2 regions of the Priestia sp. FSL W8-0001 genome follow, and region 1 is predicted to be linked to the other one. Evidence: riboswitches for the same ligand, from Rfam matches in the RefSeq annotation. Region 1 holds a riboswitch; the other holds the start of a gene.
What was found. A riboswitch is a leader RNA that binds a small molecule or an ion and turns the genes downstream of it on or off. The one in region 1 is predicted to bind FMN.
Positions count from the first base shown of each region.

Region 1 (9,166 bases):
ATATACGTACCAGTAATAGAGAATGTGCGAGACTCTCCTTTTACAACAACTTCAATAATGTTAGCATAGCCTTGAGTGTTATCAGAAATCTTCTCACCAAACGTAATGCCTCTTTCTTTGGCAATCATTGACGCGTTTACTTCGTTGACTGAACGGTCAATACGATGAGTTAAAAATCCAGATAACAAGCTTCGTGTAATATAGGTTGTTTCTAAGTCTGCTACTGTTCCTGCGTACGTAACAGAAATATCTTGAACAGGTTCTTTCATGCATTGTGATAGAACGGCACCAAGCTGTTTCGTTAAGCTAGTAAACGGCTGGATTTTTTCAAATACGTCTTTTGAAAGCGTCGGTAAGTTAATTGACGAACTTACTGGGTTGCCTTCTAAGAAGCGTAGCACGTCATAGGCAACATCTTCTGCTACATTTAACTGCGCTTCTTTTGTTGAAGCACCTAAATGTGGTGTTGTAATAACTTGGTCAAAGTTTAAAAGTGGATTATCAGTAGGTGGTTCTACTTCAAATACGTCAATTGCAGCGCCTTGAACGTGACCAATCTCTAAATAGTGTGCAAGTGCTTCTTCATCAATAATACCGCCTCGTGCACAATTTAGTAAGTAAACGCCTTTCTTTGTTTTGGCTAACGTCTCGCGATTCAATAAACCTTTTGTATCTTTCGTTAATGGCGTATGAACAGTAATAATATCAGCTACTGCTAATAAATCATCTAACGATAAGAGGTCAACTCCTAGTTTTTCTGCACGAGATGTTGTTAAAAATGGATCATATACATGTACCGTCATGTTAAAGGCTTTCGCACGTTTTGCAAGTTCAGAGCCGATACGACCAAAACCAACAATTCCCAAATGCTTGCGATTGAGTTCCGTACCAACAAAAGCTGATCGGTTCCATTCGCGAGACTTAACGGAAATGTTCCCTTGAGGGATATGGCGAACTAAGCTAGCCATCATGGCAAAAGTATGCTCAGCTGTAGAAATAGTGTTTCCATTTGGGGCATTAATGACAACAACGCCTCGTTTAGTTGATGCTTCAATATCAATGTTATCGACACCTACACCTGCACGAGCAACAATCTTTAAATTCTTCATTTTGTCTAACAAGTCTTCTGTCACAGTCGTTGCGCTTCGAACAAGCAGTGCATCGTATGTATGCAATAAATCTTCAACTTCCGTTACTTTTTTTCTTGTTAAATTAACATTTGATGCTTCTAATAATGGAGCAAGACCTTCATTGCTAATTGAATCAGCTACTAACACTTCATACATGTATTAACATCTCCCTTTCACAACTCAAATATCTGATAATTTATCACGTTAAAAAAATTCTGTCAATTGGATTGTAGAAAAGTTCACAATTGGTAACGTTTTCATTTTTAATTTGTTACTTAATATTCGGATTTTTAGTGAAAAACTTGGTATTTTAGCGGTTTTGTTTTTGTGAAAATATTTTTAATACGTACTTTTTGGAGTTTTATATGTAAGAAAGTACGGTGAAAGAATACCTGACAATCTTTCGTTATTGCGCTGTTTTTTCATCATGAAAAAATAATGACTGAAAGAAATCGGAATTGCAGTATTTTTTGTATCAAATGATTTACTTTTAATTCAAGGTATCATATAATGTGAACATCATTAAATATTGATCTATCTTCGGGGCAGGGTGTAATTCCCGACCGGCGGTGATAAACAAATTGTTTTAAGCCCGCGAGCTCTTTAAATGTGGAGCAGGATTTGGTGTGATTCCAAAGCCGACAGTAAAGTCTGGATGGGAGAAGGTGGAGGTTCAAACGTTCAAAAACAAATGTGTTGAACGTTTATTGAATGTGCCTGCATTTTCCCTCAACAAATTTGTTGAGGTTTTTTTATGGAGTGCATGTGCAATGAACCTTTCTTCTTGGAAGAATGGATCGCAAGAAGGAGAGAGGAAAATGGAACATAGCAAGAAAACACAAAAGCTTGTTATTCTAGGGATGCTAAGCGGTTTGTCTTATGTATTAATGATGCTTAACTTCCCAATACCAGGTATACCACCGTTTTTAAAAATTGATTTTAGTGAGGTACCGGCGCTGCTTGCTGCATTAATCTTTGGTCCTGTAGCAGGTCTTATTGTCGAAGGAATTAAAAATTTGCTGCATTATCTCATTCAAGGAAGTGCAACAGGCGTCCCTGTAGGCCAATTAGCAAATTTTGTAGCAGGGCTATTGTTTATCTTACCGGTTTCTCTTATGTTTCATAAATTTAAAAATACAAAAGGTATTACAACAGGTTTAGTAGTTGGAACAGTAGTGATGTCAGTTGGAATGGCGTTTTTAAATTACTATGTGTTCTTACCTGCATATACGCTTTTCTTACAGTCACCGGCGCTGTCAAGTGAGGAAACACGTCAGCTAGTCGTAACGGGCATTCTGCCATTTAACATGATTAAAGGAATTATTACTGGCTTAATTTTCGTTGTTTTATTTAATAAAATGAAATATTGGATTACAAAGCGAGTCGCTGTTTAAATAGAAAAAAGACCTGTACGTGGATGTACAGGTCTTTTATTGTTTTTTATTCAAATTTGTTAGAGTCGCCGTCAAACTTCTCATCTGCTACGCGGATTGAATCTGTTGGGCAACCTTCAAATGCATCCATCATATCATCTTCTAATTCGTCAGGAACTTCCACAATCCCTTGGTTATCATCTAATGTTACGAATGCAATTCCTTCATCATCGTAATCGTAAATATCTGGCGCTGCTGCTCCACATGCTCCACATGCAATACATGTATCTTTGTCAACAATTGTATATTTTGGCATAACAAGACCTCCTGTAAAGTGTTCGAAAATTTCGTGTTATATAATCTCTTTTCAACATAAGCGTGAAATTTCTCTTTACCCATTGTAAGACGATTTTTAAAACTTTTCAATAGAAAAGTCATTGATAATGCTTATCAGACAAGGGTTTGTCATGACTTATAGTGCCACTTTTTTCGTTCATCTCAATACGTGCAATGACAAAAAGGTGCTTTCTGTTAAAGTTTTGGTAAAATGAAAAGAGAAAGGAAGTTGACGATTGTGAACTATATTCAAACCGTTATGCTATATAGTATGCAACAACTAAAAGGTGAACGAACAGTTTACGGGATTTATCATATAGTAACTGGGAAAAAATCAGCGCAAACAATTCAAGACGGTAAAATCTTTGGCTTGTCTTTTTTATTTCAATCATTTAGTTACTTGAAAAAAGAAACATTTTCTCTATACGTAAAAGAGCTTACTTCTCATCAATTCATTAAAGAAGTGGACCATCAAAAATATATGCTAACAAGCAAGGGTGAAGAGGCACTTCACCAACAATTACGTGAATGGCCTCTGCCAGCTAAGCTTAGCGGTTGGCAATTTGCAAGTAGCACACAATTATTTTTATCGAGACTGACCTTGTTCATTCAAACAATCTCTAATCTACAGTATTTTCAAAAGGGATTTTTGCCAATCACCCAAGATCCTGAGACCATTCAATGGGTGAAAGCTTATTTATTTTCTCAGTCGTATTCAAGAGAAGAGTTGGCCAAACGCTTGTTTAATGAATTAAAATGTATTTTAACGAAATGTTCTTCTCAAAACGCTGATGTGTTTGTTCAACATCTGAGTGGATATAAGCGAATTGGTTTAACCAAAAGTCAGCTTGCTGAATATTATAAGATGAACGAACACTACGTTCATTTATTAATGATCAGCGTCGTTCATCAAATCATTGAGCAAATTAGCAAATGTCGAAGTGAATTTCCAGTTCTTCAACAATTTATACAGGACGTACATATGACTGTGCCACTAACGGCTTCAACAGTTAAAACGTACGAGTGGTTACAAAAAGGAAAATCATTAAAAGAAGTAGCTCGAATTAGACGGTTAAAAGAGAGCACAATTGAAGATCATATTGCTGAATTGGCACTGTTTCTTCCTAATTTTACTATTGATGATTATGTAAAAGTGGAGGATCAAAAGGAAATTATGAATGCTTTTGAAGCGTTAAATACCAATCAGCTAAAAGAAATCAAAAAAAGGGTTAGTGATCACCTTACTTATTTTCAAATTCGTCTTGTATTGGCTAAGTGCGTAACGAATTAAGAAAGGAGTAAGACGATGCAGTTAGAACAGGTACTTCAAAAGGAATTCGGCTTTTCTACTTTTCGGAACGGTCAAAAAGAAATTATAACGGACTTATTAAATAACAATCATGTTTTGGCCGTCTTGCCTACGGGAACAGGAAAGTCACTTTGTTACCAGCTCCCTGGCTATTTTTTAAAGCGGCCAATCCTTATCGTGTCCCCGTTGCTTTCCTTAATGGAAGATCAGGTTCAGCAGCTCAAAGCCAAGGGAGAAAAACGAGTTATTGCTCTTAACAGTTTTTTACGTGAAGATGAAAAGCGGCAGGCGCTTCGTTCCTTAAATAGCTATCGTTTCATTTATGCTTCTCCTGAAATCTTACAGAATCCGTATGTAGTTCAGGCTCTCAAACAAGCAAATATTGGTATGTTCGTTGTAGATGAAGCACACTGTATTTCGCAATGGGGCCATGACTTTCGGTTAGATTATTTAAACTTAGGCATGGTATGGGAAAACCTAGGGAAACCGACTTGCTTAGCGCTAACAGGTACAGCAACGAGTGAAGTGCTCAGTGATATTAAAACTTATCTACACCTTGATCAAGTCAACGAGCATTTATATTCAATGAATCGTTCAAATATTGCTATCAGCGTAGAGCATGTGCATGGTCTTGAAGAAAAAAAGAAAAAGCTACTGGAATACGTAACGAAAATTCAAAAACCAGGTATTATTTATTGCTCTAGCCGAGCGTTAACGGAGTCGTTAACGCACTACTTAAAAGAAAATGGTGTCGAAAAAGTCCAATATTACCATGGAGGAATGGAAGCTAACGATCGCATGCTCATTCAGCGACAATTTCTTGAAAATCAGCTCGACTTCATCTGCTGTACAAGTGCTTTTGGAATGGGAGTTAACAAATCGAACGTTCGTTTTGTCCTGCATTTTCAAACGCCTACGCAGCTTGAATCCTATGTTCAGGAAATTGGAAGAGGAGGCCGTGATGGCTTACCGAGCTTAGCAATTTTATTATATAGTGAAGAAGATGATGGGTCTGCACAGGCTTTGTTAGACTTAGAGCTTCCTTCTCCAGATACGCTTTTATATTGTTTGACACAAATTCGTTCAAGCTCCAGTCCAGTTGGAGTTCGAGAAGTTGAAGCCCACTTTTTATTTACAATTGGTGTTTATGAGACGCATTGGCGTTTTATTCGCCACTATTTAGAAAACATTGGTGCGATTCATGATGGAATAATTTATCCAGAACAGGTTACGGAATCTCTATATGGAGAACTGGTGGAGATTGTAAATAAACGCCTAAACGCTAAGCAGAAAAAATACCATGCAATGAAAGGGTTTATCCATACAAAAGAATGTAGAAGAAAAGCCTTAATGAGATATTTTGAAGAAGAGGGCATTTCAGAGAGGCACAATTGTTGTGATCTTTGCAGCATTGATTTAGATGAATTTAAGCAATCCGAACATGAGCGTACAGAATCTACATTTTTAGGATGGCAAGCCGAACTAGCGAGATTGCTCAAACAAGACGTTCACTAGAAAGACCATTGTTGAAATTTTAAACATAAACATTCACCTTTCTTCATACTGTTGTACTAGCCTTATAAAGGGGAGTTGAAGAAAGTGAAAGAGCTGTCTCGCTATCATGTTGATGAACCTACTCAATATATATTAGAAAGCGTTATAAATAAAAAAGAAAAGTTATCGGCTACTCAAAAATCAATGAATAAATGGAAGTGGGTATTTTTTGTATGCTTGCTGTTTGGGATAAGTTATTTATTTGTATTTACTTCGCGCTTAAACCTGATAGCTTTTAGTGACTTTATTCAATTTTTTCTCGGTGATAGTAAGCATCTTCTCTTGCTTATCATCATTTTTTCTACCTATTTTAGGATGATACAAATGCAAAAGCAATGCGATAAGGTGGAAAAAGAATTTAATGATTTGCGGTGTGAAATTATTCAAAAAAGCAAGGACATTTGGTCAACTCCAGCACAGTGGGAAAGTCGAAAAGATTTGTATGCGGCAATGAAACAAACCTACGATATTAATTTGTATCATGAAAATAAATAAGCATTCAATACATGCAATAGCCTCTTCTCACATACAAGTTGTAGTTAGGGGAGGCTTGTATTATGAGAAAGTGGTTATTATTTGTAATAGGGTGGGTATGTAGTTATTATTTCATTACAACCTCTGTATTTGAACGAGAAGGAGCTTCGCTAGATACCATTGTATTTTTTCTGGAAAATCCAGAGAATCTGTTTGCAACGGTTTTGCTCTTTTTAATTAGCTGTACGTGTCAAGCTATTTGGGTGCAGGTGTTAATTGAAAATGTGTACCGCTGGATACAAGGAACAAGGTTGCACAGAGTGGAATTTCTTGTAGCATTGCTTTCTTTAGTGGGTTGCGTAGCGTTTATTTCATTTGAATATTATGTACTATTACCAGTTATGTTGGTCTCATTCATTTACGGTATAGGTGCTACTTCACAAAGTAAATAAAAAAGGAGTGAGCATGATTATGATTGTAGGAATTATCGGTGTGTTAGTAGTGGCTGCTATTGTTTTACTTACTTACATGGCCAAAGAGGCACAGCGTACAGTTGTCGAACAAGAACATATTGAAGTGAAGGGTGTTCCAAAGGAATGGCAGTCACTGCGTATTTTCTTTATTTCAGATATACATAAACGTACGGTTACAAAATCCTTAATTGAACAAGTAAAGGGACATATTGATTTTGTTGTTATTGGAGGAGACCTAGCGGAAAAAGGTGTCTCGCCACAACAGATTGAAGCGAATATCAAGCAGTTAAGACAGCTAGGTTCTATTTACTTTGTATGGGGAAATAACGACTATGAAATTAATCAACAGAGTCTAGCTGCTCTTTTCAAAAAGCATGAGGTAGTAGCTTTAAAAAACGAAGCAATTTGTATCGAGAAGGAAGGGGTTTCTTACAATATTGTAGGAGTTGATGACTTGTCAGAAGGGCACTTAAACATTAATCAAGCTTATAACGGTGTAAATCAACAACATTTCACACTGTTGCTTAGCCATAATCCAGATGCAGTCTTTGAAGTGGAAAAACAGCGTGTTGACTTAATGCTTAGCGGTCACACTCATGGTGGACAAATCCGTTTGCTTGGGTTTGGCCCTTATGAATTAGGGGGACTTAAAACGCATAAAGATATAGTTTACTTTGTGAGCAATGGGTATGGAACTACTTCTTTACCTCTTCGTTTGGAAGCCAAAGCCAAGGCGCATGTTCTAACAATTACTAGAGCAAACTAACTTTAAGCGTCTTTTGAACATAGCATATATAGATTTTACACAACGTGTAACTTATCCTATAATGCAAGTAATACGTTATAGTTCACGAAGAGTCGTTGGAGGTTACATATGGCTTCACAAGAAGGAAAGTATAATATTAAAGCCATCTCAAACATGGTCGGAATCCAACCCGGAACGTTGCGTGCATGGGAGCGTCGTTATAAAATATTTAACCCTGTGCGAAACGAGTCGGGTCATCGTTTGTATACAGAGGCAGATTTTAAAAAATTAAAGTGGTTAACAGATAAAGTGAGCAACGGCTTTACTATTAGTCAAGCTGTCTCATTGTTAGAAACAGAGAGCGCAAACATTCACCAAACTGCTGACCAAAGTGAAGTGGAAACACCTCAACGTTTAAAAGATCAAATTTTACATCATTTATTATCTTTTGAAGAAAGTAAAGCACAAGAACTAATCAATCATGCTTTTAGCTTATATTCCGTGGAGCAAGTAGTAATTGATATACTAGGTTCTTTATTAGTTACAGTAGGAGATATGTGGGAAAAAGGTAAGATTACAAGCGCCCATGAACACTATGCTACGCAGTTACTGAAAACAAGAATCAGCATGTTATTTTATTCTCTTCCTTCAAGTGGTTTATTACCAAAAGCCATCGCGGTGTGCGGTCCAAATGAAACGCATGAAGTAGGGCTGCTTGTTTTTACATTGTTCTTGAGAAGAAAAGGGTTTGAAGTTATTTACTTAGGGAGCAGCATTGAAGAAAGAGATATTTATCTCATTTTAAAAGAAGTGAATCCAACCTTCTTCTTTATGTCCTGTACAATGATGGAGAATGCTAAGAAAACCGTTGATTTGGCATGTGATGTGCAAGGAGAGTTTCCACATTTAAAAATTGGTCTTGGTGGCTTTGTTTTTGAAATGTTAGACGGGAAGGATAAGGAAAGAGTTTCTTCGTTTTTATTAGGTAATTCAAAAAACGAATGGAATGAATGGTTAACTGAAAAATTAGCCGAACATCATAATCAATAGGCTTGTTTTTAACTGTGTAAACCTGTAAACTCGTAAGTAAACATCACGAACCGTTTTCTAGAAGGTACATATACTGCATTATCAAACCATGTGGTTATGAGTGCAAGCGGGGAGGGACGCAAATGAGACTTGAGCGTTTAAATTATAATAAGTTAAAAGTCTTTGTCACGTACGATGATTTAAAAGAGCGAGGGCTCACAAAAGAAGATTTGTGGACTGATACATTTAAGGTTAAACAGCTGTTTCGTGAAATGATTGAGCAGGCGTCCAAAGAATTAAATTTTGAACCGACAAGCTCGCTTTCAGTAGAGATTTTTTCCCTTCAAGCTCAGGGGATGGTCGTGTTTGTGACGAAACAAGATAGTCAAGATGAAATGGAAATTATTGATGAACATGAAGATATGTACGAAGAATTTATCGAGATGCAAGTGATGTTGGATGAAAGTCACGATTTATTCTTTGAATTTCAAACGTTTGAAGACGTTATTCAATTGGCAAAACGAATTAATCAATATTATGATATTGAAACTATTCTCTATTCGTTTGAAAATCGGTTTTATGTATTAGTAGGAGAAGAAAAACTGACGATGAAAGAGATCGGGAATATTATAGCGTTGTTAGCGGAATATGGAAGTCCCTCTACAATTACGAAACATCGGGTACAGGAGTATGGAAAGCAGTTAATTCATAATCAAGCTCTTTCGTACATTGCAGATACTTTT
Region 1 is NZ_JBBPAL010000001.1:3,046,638-3,055,803, reverse strand. Features, by position in the region: gene serA (phosphoglycerate dehydrogenase) at 1-1,286, opposite strand, end outside; FMN riboswitch at 1,663-1,801, shown strand; gene MKZ18_RS16160 (ECF transporter S component) at 1,949-2,524, shown strand; gene MKZ18_RS16155 (ferredoxin) at 2,571-2,819, opposite strand; gene MKZ18_RS16150 (helix-turn-helix domain-containing protein) at 3,078-4,130, shown strand; gene MKZ18_RS16145 (RecQ family ATP-dependent DNA helicase) at 4,146-5,663, shown strand; gene MKZ18_RS16140 (DUF2663 family protein) at 5,748-6,197, shown strand; gene MKZ18_RS16135 (hypothetical protein) at 6,260-6,628, shown strand; gene MKZ18_RS16130 (metallophosphoesterase) at 6,642-7,415, shown strand; gene MKZ18_RS16125 (MerR family transcriptional regulator) at 7,524-8,444, shown strand; gene MKZ18_RS16120 (genetic competence negative regulator) at 8,567-9,166, shown strand, end outside.

Region 2 (9,166 bases), 1.7 Mb from region 1:
GCTCTGATCTAGATGTTGCAAGTGCTTCTTCTAGACGAGCTACTTCAGCTTCAACGTCTGAAACGGATTTCTTTTCAACGGTTAACTCTGGATTTTCTAGACGGAATGCTTTAGCAATAGCAATGCCGCTAGAAGCGGCAATGCCTTGAATTTCCACTGTCATTATTCGCCTAATCCTTCTTTTTTCATTGTATCTTCAAGAGCTGCAATTGCATCAGCTTCGTCTGAACCTTCAGCAGAAATTGTGATTGTAGCTCCTTTTTGGATACCTAAAGACATAACGCCCATGATTGATTTTAAGTTTACAGTTTTACCGTTGAACTCTAAGTTGATATCAGAATCAAATTTGCTAGCTGCTTGTACTAATGTTGTTGCTGGACGTGCGTGAATTCCTGAGTCTGCTGTTACTGTAAATGTTTTTTGTGCCATGTTAAATCAATCTCCTTTTTACTTTGAAATAGTAATAATATTTTGTTCTTGCAATGAAACTTCGCCTTGCTTTAAGATTTCTACCTTTTCATCTGCTTGTAGGTTTGTAAAGATGACAGGTGTAATCGTAGATGGTGCATTTGATTTTACAAAATCCAAGTCAACTTGTAATAATGGTTGGCCTTGCTTCACTTCGTCACCTTGAGCAACAAGTGCATCAAAACCTTCACCTTTTAAGTTAACTGTGTCAATTCCAAAGTGAATTAGAATTTCTTGCCCAGTCGTTGATTCAATTCCTAAAGCATGCTTCGTCGGGAATAAGTTTACTATCTTTCCATCCACTGGCGCAACTACTGTGCCTGTTTTCGGAATAATCGCAAAACCGTCACCCATTAATTTTTGTGAGAATACTTGGTCCGGTACTTCTGATAACGGAACTAATTCTCCTTCAATTGGTGAAACAATGTCGCCACCGTTTGTGCTTACCGCAGCTTTCGATGCTTCTTCTACAGCTTTTGGTTCTTCTTTTGGTGCAACAGGCGTTTTGCCATCCATAATGTCTTTAATCTGACTCTTTAACGTATCAGATTTAGGACCAAAGATTGCTTGAATATTGTTACCTACTTCTAACACACCAGAAGCCCCTAACTTTTTCAATCGCTCTTTATCAACATTTTTAACATCATCAACTGATACACGTAAACGAGTAATACATGCGTCTAAGTGCGTAATGTTTGGTTGACCACCTAATGCTTCTAGGATATTGCGTGGTAATTCACCCGCTTCAACCTTATCACTATCTGCATCATCCGATTTCTCTTCACGACCTGGTGTTTTTAAATTAAACTTACGGATCGCAAAGCGGAAACCAAAGTAATAAATAACTGCTAGAACAAGACCAACTGGGATTACTAACCACCAATCTGTTCTATTTTGTAACACACCGAATAGGATATAGTCAATAACCCCACCGGAGAATGTCATACCAATTTTAACATTTAAAATCTCCATGATCATAAATGATAGACCAGCAAACACTGCGTGAATTGCGAATAAAACTGGTGCTACGAATAAGAATGAGAACTCAAGTGGTTCTGTAATACCTGTTAAGAATGATGTTAAAGCCGCTGAACCCATGATACCAGCTACATACTTCTTATTTTCAGGACGAGCTTCGTGATAAATAGCAAGCGCTGCTGCTGGTAAACCGAACATCATGAACGGGAATTTACCAACTTGGAACGTACCTGCTGTTAATTCAGCACCATCTGCTAATTGTGCCATGAAGATACGTTGGTCTCCACGGAACACTTCACCAGCTTGATTCACATAAGACCCAAACTCATACCAGAATGGTGAATAGAAAATATGGTGTAAACCGAATGGAATTAATGAACGCTCAATAACCCCGAAGATAAATGCCGATAGCGTTAAGTTTGCATCAATCATATTGTTTGAGAATGCATTTAGTGCATTTTGAATGATTGGCCATATTGCTACCATGATTAAACCAATAACAATTGATGATACCGCTGTTGCGATTGGAACAAAGCGCTTACCAGCAAAGAAACCTAAATATGGAGGTAGCTCGATGTTAAAGAAACGGTTGTACATAGCCGCTGCTAGCACCCCAATTATAATACCACCAAACACACCTGTTTGTAACGTTGGAATTCCTAACACACTTGCGTATGCAGGATCTTCTAATAACTTAGCAAATTCAGCTGGTTTTAAACCATCCAGCCCTTTTACTGTACCCATCGTTACGTTCATAATTAAATAACCAACGATTGCTGCAAGTCCGGCTACGCCTTCTCCTCCAGCTAACCCAACTGCTACCCCTACAGCAAATAGTAAAGGTAAGTTACCAAAAATAATGTCTCCAGCGTTGGACATAACATGAGCAACCATCTGGAACCAGTCAGCATTTAAAGCCGGTAATCTTTCAAGTAACGTTTCATTTTGAAAAGCAGTACCAAACCCAAGTAGGATACCTGCTGCCGGTAAAATCGCAACCGGCAACATAAGTGCTTTTCCGACTTTTTGTAAGACGCCAAAAAGCTTTTTAAACATGGCGTTTTACCCCCTTTTTATATTTGTATTGTGCAACAAGATGATGTTTTGATACACATTCAATTCAAACGCTTTCTTTTTAACCAAAAAGGGTACGTGAATCTAAGTGAGTATTTCATTAGTTTGTTCATGATTACGCTTTCTTACAACAAAAAAGGCATGGTGAAAATTGAAACACCAACAAAAGGATAGACCTATCCCTGTCCATGCGTTTCATTTCTCACTCATGCCTGATCGTATCAGTAACACGTATGAAATGATTTTATAAATCCGATTTTGTCATAAGTCGCTGCAGATGCATCGTTAAATAAACGGCTTCTGCTTCATAAACTGGTAAGTGTAGAGCTTGTTGCATAATTTTAATCACTTTCCATGAGACATTGTAACATAGAGGATATTCCTCTTTCAATAGTAAAGCAATTTTTTTTGGTTCTTCAATGACTTCCCCTGTCTTCACCCGATCAATTGCAAAATGCAAGTGGCGAATTAGCCTCATATAATGAACAGATTCTTTGTTCACATCAAGGTTTAAAGACTCTTCAATGACGTTAATAATTGTTTGAATAAGCTGCGAATCTTGATTTACTTCTAAAATATTTTTTTCCGTTAGCGCGCTGTGAATATGCAGTGCAATAAACCCCACTTCCCCTATCGGTAGCTGCACTCCAATTTTTTCATGAATCATTGCTACAACCTCTTCAGCAATTTCAAATTCTTTTGGGTAAAGAGCTTTTGTTTCAATTAAAAAAGGATTTTTCAAATCAAGGCCTTGTTGAAAACGCTTTACAGCAAATGCAATATGATCTGTTAATCCGATATGAATGTGCTCATTTAAAGGTTTAGATACACGTGCTTGTATATGTGTAATGATATCATTCATCATCTCAATTACATTTTCGTCAACCTGTAGTAAAAGCTGCTTATATTGTTCCTGCTCTTCCTCGCTTTTAAGCAAAAACATCTTTTCTACAGCATCTGCATCTATTTCGTCGTTTTTCTTTTTATTAAAGCCAATTCCTTTTCCTATTAAAACAACCTCTTTGTATGCATTGTGTGTAGCAATTAAAACATTATTATTTAGTACCTTTTTTACAAAAAAGGACTCTCTCACGAATCCTTCACTCCCCTACTTGACTTCAATTACGCGTTTTTTTATTGTACGAAAACTGGCAAAAGAACGTCAAATCTTTTGTTTTGTTTCATTTTTACCTTTATAACCTAATGAAAGAAGCATCTCTTGGGAAAGTAAATATTTTCCTTCATTAAATGTTTAATAAGTAAAAGCTTACCTTTTTTTATACTAGCTTCAAAATAATTTATTGTACGTACTATCTTAGTGCTTATTTCTCATAAACGCAATGAATTTTTTTGAGTCGGTTCCATAACATGCATTGACAATAAATTGGTTATATTTAGCTGTAAATAAAATTACTACAGCATCTAATAGTGCAAAGAACCCCAACGAATTCCATTTAGGTAACACCAATATATCTGTAGACAGTAAAACGAAATCAGCTATTCGAAAACCAAGAAAAAAGCAGCCTAGCATGGTTAGAGAACGCTTTAAAATTCCCCAAGAATATAGGGCTGTTAAAAGCCATACATAAAGTGTATTAAAACTAAGCACATCCCGTGTCTCTGATTGAAACCACCCCACATGTATAGAGTGGGTTTTAAACATGGCAAGTAAAAACAACATGATGGTTGTGTTAATTGCTAATAAGCTAAAGAATAAGTTTAATACATGAATCCACCGCTCAAATCGATCAGACAGCCACGCATGCCATGTCTTTGCAATGACGAACCCAATTGTCATAAAAATACCTGTGTAAATCGTTTTCCACCAATACTGTGTATAAACACCTAAAGAGATAAACAATTCTTCAATTCCCATAAAAATAAACGATATAAGTACAATATAACGAAACTTCAGCTGATAAGCCCCAATTAAAACAGCGATAACTGGAAATGCAAAGGCTTGTGATACCAACGACCCCAAAATATTATCAAGGTCTGTTTCATGTACAAAATTCGGATTATATTGATAGCTTTTAAATAGTACAAGAATGAAGTACTCCAACACGTACGCTAAACCAATCATAAAGAATAATAAGATAATCAGTTTTTTATCCCTTGTATTCCATAGAACAAAAACAAAGATTAGGACACTTATGATAATTAAAACTAAAAACGGTATATAATGAGGCATGAAAGTCTCCCTTAACATAAACTAGTTACTATATAGGGTAAAACCTTTCCTGTAAATTATACATTTGTAAATAGTTTAAAAAACGCTTGCTACAGTTCTAGACTGCAACAAGCGCTTTTTATTACCCTTCAATTAAACGAGACAAATTTGCCATCTCAATAGCAGAAGCTGCTGCTTCCCATCCTTTGTTACCGGCTTTTGTACCTGCACGTTCAATCGCTTGTTCAATTGTTTCCGTTGTCAGTACACCAAAGATAATTGGTACGCCCGTTTGTAGACTCTGTGAAGCAACGCCTTTTGCTACTTCGTTACAAACAAAATCAAAGTGTGGTGTTGCGCCGCGAATAACTGTTCCTAACGTAATCACCGCATCATACTTTTTTGATTCTGCGAATTTTTTTGCAATTAACGGAATTTCGTATGCGCCAGGTACCCAAGCAATGTCCACATCTGCTTCTGCTACACCATGACGTTTTAGCGCGTCTTGCGCTCCGCCTAACAATCGGCTTGTAATAAATTCATTAAAACGCCCCACTACAATTGCAACTTTTAATCCAGTACCAACTAAATTCCCCTCAAACACATGACTCATTTTCTATTCCTCCTAGTTTTTTTATGTTTTATGTGTAAATTAAATAATTAAAAATGTAATAAGTGACCTAGTTTCGTCGCTTTTGTATTTAAATATTTCTCATTTTCGGCTTCCTTTGGCATTTCAATTGGAAGACGTTCAACTACCTCAAGATCATAACCTTTTAAACCGGTAATTTTACGCGGGTTATTGGTTAAAAGCTTCATCTTTTTCACGCCTAAATCCTTTAAAATTTGCGCACCAATCCCATATTCACGAAGGTCATCAGCAAACCCTAATTTTTCATTAGCCTCAACCGTGTCATATCCCTGCTCTTGCAGTTCATATGCTTTTAATTTATTTATTAACCCAATACCTCTTCCTTCTTGACGCATATAAAGAAGGATTCCCGATTGTTCCTCTTCAATTTTTGACAGTGCTGCATGAAGCTGTGGTCCACAATCGCAGCGTTTGGATCCAAAAATATCGCCAGTTAAACACTCAGAATGAACACGAACAAGAACAGGTTCTTCGGGATTAATTTTACCTTTTACAATAGCTACATGTTCTTTATCATCAATTTTATTTGTATATCCAATCGCCTTAAAGTCACCAAAAGCAGTTGGTAATTGAATTTCTACCTCGCGCTTTACAAGCTCATCATGCTTGCGACGATATGCAATAAGATCTTTAATTGTAATCATTTTTAAGTCAAATTGCTCTGCGATCACAGCAAGGTCTGCCATGCGTGCCATAGTTCCATCTTCTTTCATGATTTCACAAATAACACCCGCAGGCTTACCTCCAGCAAGAAGTGCTAAGTCAACGGCAGCTTCTGTATGACCTGCACGTCGTAATACTCCTCCTTTTTTCGCAATTAAAGGAAATACGTGACCCGGTCTACGAAAGTCTGTAGCTTTAGCTTTATCATCAATTAATGCTTGAATGGTTGCCGAACGCTCATGAGCACTAATTCCCGTTGTTGTTGATACATGATCAACACTAACAGTAAAAGCTGTACCATGCATATCCGTATTGGTTGTTACCATAGGATTAAGCTCTAATTTAGCAGCAACTTCTTCTGTGATTGGTGTACAAATCAAACCTCGACCATGCGTTGCCATGAAGTTAACGATTTCGGGAGTAGTCGTTTCAGCTAGTGAAATAAAATCCCCTTCGTTTTCGCGGTCTTCATCATCACAAACAATAACCACTTTACCTTTTTTTAAATCATCAATTGCTTCTTCTACTGTGTGAAACATTTTTCTCACCTCTCTTTTAATTTGTAAACCCGTGCTTTTCGAGTAAACTTTGCATATTGGAAGGTTTCGGTGCAGGAGCAGATGAAGGTTTCATCATCATTTCTTTAATATATTTGGCTAACATATCACATTCAATGTTAACAACATCTCCTCGTTCTTTTCTTCCAATAATTGTTTCTTTGGCAGTATGCGGAATTAAAGAAATTGTAAAAGAATGATCTGTAACATTAAATATCGTTAAGCTTGTCCCATCAACAGTAACAGAGCCCTTTAACATCATATAATGACGAAGGCTAGGGTCTACCTTAATTTCATAATATACAGCATTGCCTCTTCGCTCTTTATTCACAATTGTACCGATACCATCAACATGCCCACTCACAAAATGACCACCAAACCGTCCATTTGCGCTCATCGCACGCTCTAAATTAACCTTTGAGCCCACGGTCAATAATTGGAGCGTACTCGCTTTGATCGTTTCAGGCATCACGTCAACGGTAAATCGATTAGTTGAAAATGAAGTCACTGTCAGACACACACCATTAACTGCAATACTGTCTCCTAGAGACACATCCTGTAGGACAACACGTGCTTCAATGGTTAATACAATTGCTTCTTTTCCTTTGTTAATTTGTTTCACTTGACCAATTTCTTCAATAATTCCTGTAAACATTCTTTCACCTTCTTTCCCCATACAATGTACGCAAAAAGCCCCCTTAAACAAGTGTCCAAGGGGGTTGTTTTTAGAATCAGTGTATACAAAGCATCCACAAACAAGATAGCACTTAATAGCCATCTCACTTTGCGATATACTAAATAAGCAGTTGGATATAACGGTTTTCTAAAAAAGCCATTACGCCTATGTAATCGCTACACATCCACTGTGCTCCTGATCCTTCTCCCATCCAGACTTTTACTGTCGGCTCTAGATTTTAACTAGATCCACCGCTATCGAAAAATACGAAAACGGGTCACGGGCTTAAAGGCATTGCCTTATCACCGCCGGTTGGGACTTACACCCGACCCCGAAGGATATTTATGTCGACAATATCTGTCGAATTTGACCTTATTATAGCAAAGCTTTAAACAGTTGTCACACTTTTTAACACATTTTCACTTAACTTACAGAGTTAACTTTTTTCTTTTTTGATACAGAGCATAACTAAAAGTGCTAATCCAATATAGCCGAAAATCGGATACAGCACCTTCAACAACTCTCCATACCCAACCTGTGCAACTAGAAAACATAGCGCAAAGATAAAGGCAAAAGCTCGCTGATTTGAGATTGGCAATATGGATTGAATCTGTCTAGCAATTCCAAATACATTTCCAATTAGTGTGGTGAAAATCTCTCCAAAAACTACTAGTAAAAAGAGCCAATTAACGAAAAGGCCAATATGTTTTACTACTTCACTCATTGGAATATCTAAATGGTATGCATACGGCAAGTTTGAAAGAGCTAAATGCGTTGCCACCATCATAAATGTTAAACCAATTCCTCCTAAAACCGCACCGTTTTTAATGACTTTTCTATCTTTCACTTCGCTTCCTAAAGGAACAAGGACGGCTTGTGCTAATGCTAAATTAAGAGCCACATACAAAAAAGGACTAATCAGCCAGTTCCAATCCCCTTGAAAATGAACCGTTGACACTTGTAAAAATGAAAAATCAGGAGCGTGTGGAATAAAGATTAAAATTGAAAAAGCAAGCATCATTGGCACTACAAGTGAATTAACAAATAGTAACCCATTAATTCCTTTGGACACTGATATGTATGCTAAACCAATTGTAAGAAGCATACCCACCTGTGGCCAAAGTCCAAACTGTTCGGCTGCAATTGCTCCCGTACTCGCTAGCATAACGGATGTGACTCCAAACAAAATAATAATGGTAAATCCATTAATCAGCTTCCCCATAAATGTACCGAATAGATGCGTATTTAACGTTTGATAAGACGTTGCATCAATCGATTGTGCAATAAGCATCATTTTTGACCCTAACCAAATAAAGAACAAACCGCTAATTAAAATTCCGAATAAACCCATTGAGCCATACTGAGTAAAAAATTGAACAATTTCTTTACCCGTTGCAAACCCAGCCCCCACTACCGTACCGATATAGGTAGCAGCTACTTGTAGCGTCAGCTTCCATTTACTCAAGTTCTCCACCTCATTTTCTTGGAACTCACTATTTTTTATTCTTTATGACAACATGTCTTATCGCTCAGAAAAGCAGCTTGTACTAAACTATATGTAGAGGCAAAGTAAAAATGACGAATCTTTAAAGATGTAATCGCTTTATCTACCTGTTATAATCAAAGCGAATTTACTATCTAGTTCTTTTGAAAGGGTTGAAGGTATGCAATACATAAAGCTAGCGGAAGATTTAAAGTTTTCAAGAATTATTCATGGGTTATGGCGTTTAGCCGATTGGAACTTATCAACAAATGATACGCAAACTCTAATTGAACAATGCTTAGATCGAGGTATTACTACATTTGACCATGCGGATATTTATGGTAACTACAGCTGTGAAAAGTTATTTGGGCAAGCGTTAGCGCAAAAGCCTTCTTTACGCGAGTCTATGCAGCTTGTTACAAAATGTGGCATTAAGCTAACGTCT
Region 2 is NZ_JBBPAL010000001.1:1,329,339-1,338,504, reverse strand. Features, by position in the region: gene ptsP (phosphoenolpyruvate--protein phosphotransferase) at 1-163, opposite strand, end outside; gene MKZ18_RS07060 (phosphocarrier protein HPr) at 163-429, opposite strand; gene ptsG (glucose-specific PTS transporter subunit IIBC) at 448-2,502, opposite strand; gene glcT (glucose PTS transporter transcription antiterminator GlcT) at 2,765-3,613, opposite strand; gene MKZ18_RS07045 (hypothetical protein) at 3,836-4,711, opposite strand; gene ribH (6,7-dimethyl-8-ribityllumazine synthase) at 4,833-5,303, opposite strand; gene MKZ18_RS07035 (bifunctional 3,4-dihydroxy-2-butanone-4-phosphate synthase/GTP cyclohydrolase II) at 5,351-6,544, opposite strand; gene ribE (riboflavin synthase) at 6,561-7,217, opposite strand; FMN riboswitch at 7,434-7,581, opposite strand; gene MKZ18_RS07025 (YkvI family membrane protein) at 7,675-8,703, opposite strand; gene MKZ18_RS07020 (aldo/keto reductase) at 8,903-9,166, shown strand, end outside.
Region 2: another riboswitch for FMN. It lies ahead of ribE (riboflavin synthase); the one in region 1 lies ahead of MKZ18_RS16160 (ECF transporter S component).